4 regions of the Chryseobacterium sp. 22543 genome follow, and region 1 is predicted to be linked to each of the others. Evidence: riboswitches for the same ligand, from Rfam matches in the RefSeq annotation. Region 1 holds a riboswitch; each other region holds the start of a gene.
What was found. A riboswitch is a leader RNA that binds a small molecule or an ion and turns the genes downstream of it on or off. The one in region 1 is predicted to bind cobalamin.
Positions count from the first base shown of each region.

Region 2: it holds a riboswitch for cobalamin, as region 1 does, so the genes downstream of both, ACTJIP_RS03390 (TonB-dependent receptor plug domain-containing protein) here and ACTJIP_RS15140 (TonB-dependent receptor plug domain-containing protein) in region 1, are expected to answer to the same signal.
Region 3: it holds a riboswitch for cobalamin, as region 1 does, so the genes downstream of both, metE (5-methyltetrahydropteroyltriglutamate--homocysteine S-methyltransferase) here and ACTJIP_RS15140 (TonB-dependent receptor plug domain-containing protein) in region 1, are expected to answer to the same signal.
Region 4: it holds a riboswitch for cobalamin, as region 1 does, so the genes downstream of both, prpB (methylisocitrate lyase) here and ACTJIP_RS15140 (TonB-dependent receptor plug domain-containing protein) in region 1, are expected to answer to the same signal.

Region 1 is NZ_JBQENH010000004.1:143,932-146,136, forward strand. Features, by position in the region: gene ACTJIP_RS15140 (TonB-dependent receptor plug domain-containing protein) at 1-719, opposite strand, end outside; cobalamin riboswitch at 829-1,013, opposite strand; gene ACTJIP_RS15145 (transporter) at 1,104-2,051, opposite strand; gene ACTJIP_RS15150 (cytochrome-c peroxidase) at 2,064-2,205, opposite strand, start outside.
Region 2 is NZ_JBQENH010000001.1:777,359-779,563, forward strand. Features, by position in the region: gene ACTJIP_RS03390 (TonB-dependent receptor plug domain-containing protein) at 1-1,163, opposite strand, end outside; cobalamin riboswitch at 1,196-1,372, opposite strand; gene ACTJIP_RS03395 (T9SS type A sorting domain-containing protein) at 1,499-2,205, opposite strand, start outside.
Region 3 is NZ_JBQENH010000002.1:883,510-885,714, forward strand. Features, by position in the region: gene ACTJIP_RS09780 (enoyl-CoA hydratase/isomerase family protein) at 1-133, shown strand, start outside; gene ACTJIP_RS09785 (Lrp/AsnC family transcriptional regulator) at 218-679, opposite strand; cobalamin riboswitch at 875-1,060, shown strand; gene metE (5-methyltetrahydropteroyltriglutamate--homocysteine S-methyltransferase) at 1,235-2,205, shown strand, end outside.
Region 4 is NZ_JBQENH010000002.1:872,806-875,010, reverse strand. Features, by position in the region: gene prpC (bifunctional 2-methylcitrate synthase/citrate synthase) at 1-206, opposite strand, end outside; gene prpB (methylisocitrate lyase) at 209-1,105, opposite strand; cobalamin riboswitch at 1,563-1,753, opposite strand; gene ACTJIP_RS09740 (LytR/AlgR family response regulator transcription factor) at 2,104-2,205, opposite strand, start outside.

The sequences.
Region 1 (2,205 bases):
GAGTCCTGCCTCTTTGCAATCGTATCATAAGCCTGCTGTCCATCAGGATATTTCTTGGCATACCGAAATCTGTAAATCCCATCACTTTGCAGAAATTCTCCACTGAAGCTGGCAGAAGTTCTGTCTGAAATTTTCTGTTCCAATCGGAATGACGGATTAAAAAGGTCTATGGAGGCACTTTTTGCTCTTATCACAAGATTGGTTTTCTTTATTCCTTTAAATACAGGCGTTTTAGGCTGTAAATAGATAGATCCCGAAGAACCGAAATCTTTTGCCGGCTGAAAAATCTCGCTTTTCTGCCCGTTATACAATGATATTTCTTCCAGATCATCCAAAGAATATCTTCCCAGATCTACCAGTCCGTTCTGTGCATTTCCCAGTTGAATTCCATCATAGAAAACGCCTACATGCTGACTTCCGAGGCTTCGGACATTAATGGTTTTCAATCCGCCAATCCCTCCATAGTCTTTGATCTGAACACCGGAAAAATACCGAAGAGCATCTGCTACAGAATGACTGTTCAGTCTTTCCAGCTGCTCGCCCTGCAGGGTTTGTGCCGGAAGAATTTCTTTGAAGTTTTTCTTGTAAAGGTTGATCCCTTTGATTGATTCTTCCTGAACACTGTCTTTTTTGGTTTGAGAAGACAAAAGATGAAATGTTAACACCAGTATTGTGAAAACAGCTTTATGAATTGCAGATATAGTTAATTTTGCCGCCATTAGCTCATTTAGGATAATGAAGACGCTAATGGATATAAGAATACAACGACAAAGCACAGCTGTCACTGCACAGAATCATTGATGTCCTAAGCTTTATTCCACGAAAGCGTCAAACGATTATTTTCTGGCAGGTCTTCTGACTTACTCCATTTTTGAAATCCTTCCCATTAAAAAACAGTGGATATATTCTTCAAAAATCTTGGTGCGGAGCTTACAGCAGCGGGTCTGTTCCGGATTTTCACCGGATTCCCTTTTAAGAGCTTTTTAGGGCTCACCAAATTTCGGCAAAGATAAAAAATTATTCCTAACCCCCAATTAAAATCATGATTCATAAACAATTAAAGCTCCCGAAGGAGCTTTAACATGATTAAAAAGGGGTTTTATTTAAATTCCGATATTCAGGAAAATACTAAATCTGGATTTTGCTTCAATATCACCACCAGCCAAATGGGTATACATAGGAAGCATGAGTTCACTTCCCAGGCTCAGTTTTTTATAAGAGGCTTCAAACCCAATCTTCCCATACAATGCACTTCCGGCTGTATTGGGCAGGGCTTCATCAAACTGCTTGTTCTGAGCATACACTTCTCCCTGCACTCCGGTTTTTACAGAAAAGATAGATTTTTCATTTCCTGCAACCTGATAAAATCCTGTTGCAGCGTAGTTCCACTGGTTTCCGAAATGGTAATTCTTCTTATTTTCCGTTTTGATTGTATAGTCTGTATTGACCAATACAGCTACTTTATTCTTTTGAAATTTATAATTCAAAGCCGCCTGATAATCCCAGCTTCCTGTTCCCAACTGAAAACTCGGATTGACTCCGGATGCTCCTTTTTCATCAAACTTTCCCAAAGGAATTTTCACGCCCAAACCTCCGCTCACGTGATGGAAATTATCTTTAGAGCTCATTAGCTGATAGATTCCCATCAGGTTCAGATCTCCGATTCCGTTGATTTTGATATCTCCCTGCATAGTCCTTTTTTCATGAAAATGAAATGGCAGACTTGCATATACACTTAGTTTTTTAGTCAATGGAATTTTTCCCCAAAGCTGTAAGGTATTAAAATACTGATCCTGTGTAAGATCTTTTACAAATAAATTTTCTTTTGCTTTGTAATGCTGTGCAAAATATTTGATTCCGATAAACTGTGGATTCAGCAAAGATTCAAAACCGGATGATCCGTTACCGGCCGCACAACCGCATGCATCACAGTCATCATCAAAATCAATTCTGCTAAAGCCATTCTGAGCAATATACATACTGTCTCTAACCAGATTTGCCTGGCTCAGGCTAAATACCATTAAACATAGTATTGCTATAATCTTCTTCATGTTTTCTATAATTTATTCTGCAAATTTTGGATTGGATATAAAACTTTTGTCGGACAATGTTTTCAGGAAAGCAATAATCGACTGTTTTTCCTGACTATTCATGGCTATTCCTGTATGACCATTCTGTTTCAGCTGAGGATCAAGATTCGCATTA
Region 2 (2,205 bases), on a different contig from region 1:
GCACTCCATTTTCCAGAGAATGAATACATAAACGGAGACTTCACATCTTCCACAAAATCTTTCTTAAATCCACCCTCAAAACGCAGGTCTTTAGTAGCAAAATACCTCAGCAACCCGGAAACAGAGCCAATATTTCTACTGACACTGGATATTCCGCTCTGATATCCTTCACCTTTATTGATCTGAAATTCTCCGATAAGATTAAAATTCCACTTAGAATTCAGAAAATAATTGAAATCATTTTTAAAGATATAGTTTTTCCCTGTTCCCCCACTTGATTTAGGCTGGTTTAACGAACCGAAATACTGAAAGTTTTCTTCTGTATAGGCCGCTTTAAAAGAGTTGCTGAACTTAGTTTTATTCCAGTCCCAGGAAAGAAGGCTTCTTATACTTTGAGTTTTATATTTTGTTTTTGTTCCCGTTTCTTCATACACAGGATAATGCTGTGAAGAATCGAAAAACTGGCTTTGCCACGAAATTTTATGATCGTTGGTTATTTTATAGGATGCACCTGCATTGAATGTGGTATTATAGTAATTTCCATTTCTGTTGATATACTTCAGATCGCTTACCTCATAATTGTTTTCACTTACAGAATAATTTCCGGAAGCTTTAAAACTGAACTTATCATTGCTGTAAGAACCTTTTACAAAATTATTATAGGTATTAAAGGAAGCCACCTCAGAAAATAAAGAACCATGGAAACCTTTATTAAAATCAAGGGTATTATTCAGGTGAATACTTCCCCCAATGGCACCACTTCCATAGACTACACTTCCACCGCCGGCTTTTATACCGATCTGATCATAGCCAAACAAAGCAATATTATTGATATCTCCCTGTCCTAAAAAACTGGAGTTGATATTAATCCCATTCCATACAAATGCAGTCTGCTGAGCGGTAGTACCCCGGAAAGATGGTGAAGAAACAGCCCCTCGGCCATTTTCTTTGATAAAAACCTGTGACTGAAATCTCAGGAGCTCTGAAAGATTACTGGAGTTTTTCTCGGCCTCTTCTGCCGAAATTATTTTTACGGGATGAAAAAGTTTCACCCTATTCATCTGGTTGTCGAAGACATAAATAGTGTCTATGGTTTTCTCTTGTCCAAAAAGAAAACAGCCATAAGATGAAAAAAGCAGTACTAAAGATCTTTTTATATCCATACTTTTTTACTTTTCCTCCGAAAGCAATATGTTTTTTGATTATAATGTTGGCAGGTCTCCTGACTTTCGCATTCTGCTCCTTCCCGTTTTAGACAGTGGTTGTTTGCAGAAACTTTTATTGCGATTTACAGTTGCGGGGACAGTATGGGAGTTACACCCAATTCCCTTTTCATTCCAAAATACTGGAAACCAAAATTTTTGCAAAGATAGTTTTTTATATGTATTTGCCAAAAAACCGGCTTTTACATCAAAAATTTCAGACTTTTACAAATAAAAAACAGCCGCTTTCAAAATTGAAAACGGCCATCATCCCACTACTTTACTATTTATATATGTTATTTTTTAATGAATTTATAAGCTTGTTTTTCTCCTTTCACAGAGTATTGCAGAATATAATCTCCTTTTGATAAAGATGAAACATCAATTTGTCCTTCCACAGTATTGAACGATTTCACCCTTTGCCCAACCATATTATAGATTTCTGCTTTTTCTATTTTTCCTGTTCCTTTAAAATAAAGCACATCAGTTACAGGATTAGGATAAATGCCAACACTGTTTTTCTCTTTCACGGTATCATTTACTGATAAGAATTCAGAAGTATCCAGATAAAAAGCAACTATTTGACCTGAAGCATTCGTCCCTGATCCGGCAATTTTCTTTCCGTCTTGTGAAATCGCCAGAGGAAGTCCCATCGTTACTCCATTCGTTGCAATTCCTAAGGATACTGCATAATCATTCAGATTAATTCTTCCGGCAGATGCAGTCCAGATAAAACCTTCTCCCGACATTGGAGGTGCTCCAAATGCTCTGTAAAAACCAATAACTCGTGTTCCATCAGCTGAAATTCCTGTAGCTCCTCCTTTGAAATTGAACGAAGCATTAGGATGTGTTATATAAGTCAGCCCGCTTGTAGCATTCCAAACATAAGGATTAGGATTTGCAGATCCTATAATGGTATTTCCGTCAGCCGAAATTCCGCCTGCTTCTCCTACATTATTCCCGTTATTATCTGTAATAAAACTTTCTACTCCATCCTGCCATT
Region 3 (2,205 bases), on a different contig from region 1:
ATTTGAACTGCACATTACGGATGGGTTAAAACAGGAAGCTGCATTATTCGGAGAGTTGTTTACAACAGAAGACCACCATGAAGGTATCGGGGCATTTATAGAAAAAAGAACCCCGGACTTTAAAGGAAATTAATACATTGGAAGATAGAGAATTGAAAATAGCATGGTTTAAGTTAAGTATCATTTTCCATTTTCAATTCTCAATTTTTCATTTTTATTATATGGTGATTCCATGATTGTTTTTCACCTCAGCCATGACAAACGTACTGTGAGTGCTCCCTATAGAATCTACAGATCCCAGTTTATTAAACACAAAATCCTGGTAATGTTTCATATCCCGTACCTGAACTTTCAGAAGAAAATCAAAATCTCCGGAAATATTGTAGCATTCTGCAACTTCTTCAATTTCTAAAATTTCTTTCACAAAATCATAACCTACAGATCGGTCGTGAATTTTCAGCTTAATCTGACAGAAAACCGTAAACCCACGGTTGAGTTTTTCAGCATCAAGAACAGCGGCATATCTTTTCACAAACCCTTCCTGTTCCAATCTTTTTACTCTTTCAAAAACAGGTGACGTGGAGAGGTTCACTTCTTTAGCAAGCTCTTTAACGGTCAGTTTTGCATTTTTCTGGAGCAGCCTCAGCAGCTGTACATCCTTATCATCGAGTTGTTCCACAGAATATTATTCTTTTAGATTATAAAAACAGTCAAATGTAAAGAATTATATGCTTTTTACTGTGTTTTTTAAAGTTTATTTTGCTTAATTAATTAGCTTTTATTGTATGTTTATTCTGTATTGTTAATTTTACACAAGATTAAAAACTTTTACTGATGACTATCATTACAGGTAAAAGTACAGTTCTTTAGAGATACTTCATCAAACAGGAAAGGTTTTACGTAACGTAGATTAATAGGGAATCGTGTGAGAATCACGAGCTGTCGCGCAACTGTAAGTAACATACCAAAGGTTTCTGTCCTTATATATCCACTGCCAAAAGCGGGAAGGATGATGGAAACTGTTACAAGTCAGGAGACCTGCCTTTACTGAATTGACGATGCTTTCGCGGTCTGAAGCTTTGGGTCATACAGATGATATATCGGATTTATACACTTTCTCTGTAAGGGAATTGTATTGTTTGTTATATCATGATCCTGAAATTTTTATCCGTTAAAACATTACGAAGCATTTTTAAAAGACTTTACCATTAAGTTTAATTAAAAAGTAAAAAAAATGCAAACTCACATTCTGGGCTATCCGCGTATTGGTAGCAAAAGAGAACTCAAAAAAGCCTGCGAGCAATATTGGTCAGGTAAAATCCTTTTGGAAGAACTTCTGAATACGGGCAGAAATATCTGTAACCAAAACTGGAACATTCAGAAAGAAGCCGGTATAGACCTTATTCCCTGTAATGATTTTTCATATTATGATCAGGTATTGGATATGAGTCTTGTGGTAGGGGCAATTCCCACACGTTATCATGAAGTAGTGCTTAAAAAAAACAATTCTGAGCTGGATCTTTATTTTGCCATGGCAAGAGGATATCAGAAAGAAGGACTGGATATCACAGCGATGGAAATGACAAAATGGTTTGATACCAATTATCACTATATCGTTCCCGAGTTTTATAAAAATCAACAGTTTAAACTGAGTTCAGATAAAATTTTCAATGAATTTGCAGGAGCAAAGCAGGCAGGAATCAATGCAAAACCGGTCATTATCGGACTGGTTTCTTATCTGTTGTTAGGAAAAGAGAAAGAAGAAGGATTTGATAAACTGGATCTGGCTGCAAATCTTCTTCCCGTATATACAGATATCTTAACAAAACTTCAGGAGCAGGGCGCAGAGTGGATTCAGTTTGATGAACCGTTTTTAGCGTTGGACTTAACGGAGAAAGCGAAAGAAACTTATCATTTTGTTTACGCTGAAATAAGAAAACGTTTCCCAAAACTGAAATTTATTGTTGCCACTTATTTTGAAGGATTAAATGATAATTGGCCACTTGCCACCTCACTTCCTGTGAATACTTTACACATTGATTTGGTTAGAAACCCTGAACAGTTAGATGATATTCTGAATGGTATTCCGGAAAGCTTAAGTCTTTCATTGGGTGTGGTTGACGGAAGAAATATCTGGAAAAATGATTATGAAAAGTCTTTGTCTTTCATTCAAAAAGCAGTTGAGAAATTAGGATCTGAAAGGGT
Region 4 (2,205 bases), on a different contig from region 1:
GCTCCGGTTGGCAGCTGGCCGTAGATCAAAAGATAAGCTACTTCTTCAAACTGTGCTTTCTCTGCCAGATCCAGAATATCATATCCTCTGTAATGGAGATCGTTTCCACTTTTTCCGACACTGCAAAGAGCCGTATTACCTGCTGCTACCCCTGAAAGCGCAACGCTTTTTTTAGGTTTAAATGTGGGTTCACTGTTAGTTGACATTATCAATTATTTTGTTTAAAAAGGTTGTCTAATTTTTGTTCGTAGTCATAGTATCCGATGCTTTGATAGAGTTCTTCCCTGGTTTGCATAGTATCCAATACATTGATCTGTGTTCCGTCTTTACGAAGGTGTTCATATACATTTTGAGCTGCTTTATTGGCAGCACGGAAAGCAGAAAGCGGATAAAGGATCAGTCCCACGCCTGCATTTTTTAATTCTTCCACCGTGTACATTCTGATCATCCCGAATTCGGTAATATTAGCCAGCACTGGAACTCCTGCAGCTTCAACAAACTTGTGATAAAAGCTTAAGTCAGGAACGGCTTCTGCAAAAATAAAATCTGCTCCAGCTTCTTTATAAGCTGCTGCTCTTTCCAATGTTTTTTCCAATCCTTCATTAGCAAATGCATCGGTACGGGCACCAATTACAAAATTTTCATCGGTACGGGCATCTACCGCTGCTTTCAGTCTGTCTACCATTTCTTCTTTGGTTACCACTTCTTTTCCCGGGCGGTGTCCACAGCGTTTTGCCCCTACCTGGTCTTCAATATGGAGGGCCGCAGCTCCAGCTTTAATCAGTGACTTTACAGTTCTTGCCACATTGAATGCTGAAGGTCCGAATCCGGTATCAACATCTACCATGAGCGGTACATCGCAAACATTCGTGATACGCTGAACATCAATCAATACATCTTCCAGCGTGGTAATTCCTAGATCCGGAATCCCCAGAGAACCCGCAGCAACACCGCCTCCTGAAAGATAAATTGCATTAAAACCTACCTGCTGTGCTAACAATGCATGATTGGCATTGATGGTGCCAACAATCTGAAGAGGACTTTCTTTTCGCATGGCCTCCCGAAATTTCATACCGGGAGACTTCAAACTTTCACTTGTAGTCATTATAATATTTATTGTTTAGTTGAAATTTGTTTTACAGAAAACCATGAACAGGCATCACAATAGCTACCGGCATTGCATGATATGTTAAAAAGGAAATCAAAAAGTAACTGATTTGTTTTAATCGATTTTTGTAATCCGGAATTCAGAGCCATTATCTCCGTGCCAATCTGTTTATTTCCAAGTCTGCTGCTGTATGAATAATCGAAATCGAATGGATACATTTTTTTAACTTTTTATATTGATTAAATCCTCATAAAAAGTTCCTGATAAACTTCACAATGCCTGTGAGAAAGAAAAATATGGAAAAGGAAAAATACGATGAATACACGATAATGAAAGAGCATACCGCTCCACTACTTATCTGCATCACAAAAATAACACGAGCTGACAAAATATATTGATCCCACTGTTATCCATATCGTATCATACCTGACTATAAGCTTCAGACCGCGAAAGCATCGTCAATTCGAAATAGGCAGGTCTCCTGACTTGTAACAGTTTTTATCGCCCTTCCCATATAACGAGGTATACAGTGGACCTTTTTTGATAAAAACCTTGATGTTACTTACAGTTGCGCGACAGTTCGTGATTTGCACACGATTCCCTTTTAAGACACAGCTAAGTGTAACCAGTTTCGGTTGATAAAGAAGATGTTAAGAACTCCTTGGTGGTAAATATAGGTATTTTATAAAAACATGAAAGATATTTTATGCAAACAATAATTATTTAATCATAATCCATTGATTATGTTATTATTAAAAATACATTCTTCACCCAACAGACATTATAATTTAGATTATCCTGCCCATTTTTTGTTACAAAATCCACAAGATATGTCGTGAAAAAATCAGACAAGTTCAAAGAAACTGTCTACTTGTTATTGTTTTTCATTCTGGAATTGAAGCGTTTTTTAAAACTTTTTTTTTAGCGATAATGGATGCTCATTTTCTGGCTTCAAATGATCTTTTTTATATCATTTTCAGTCAAAAATTTAATCTTTATTCTTCAATCCATTTTCTGAAAGCAGAGGTATTACTCTGGCTTGTGATAAGGTGGATTTTATGTCCTTTTATCTGGATAGACTGTGTATTTCTGTTGTA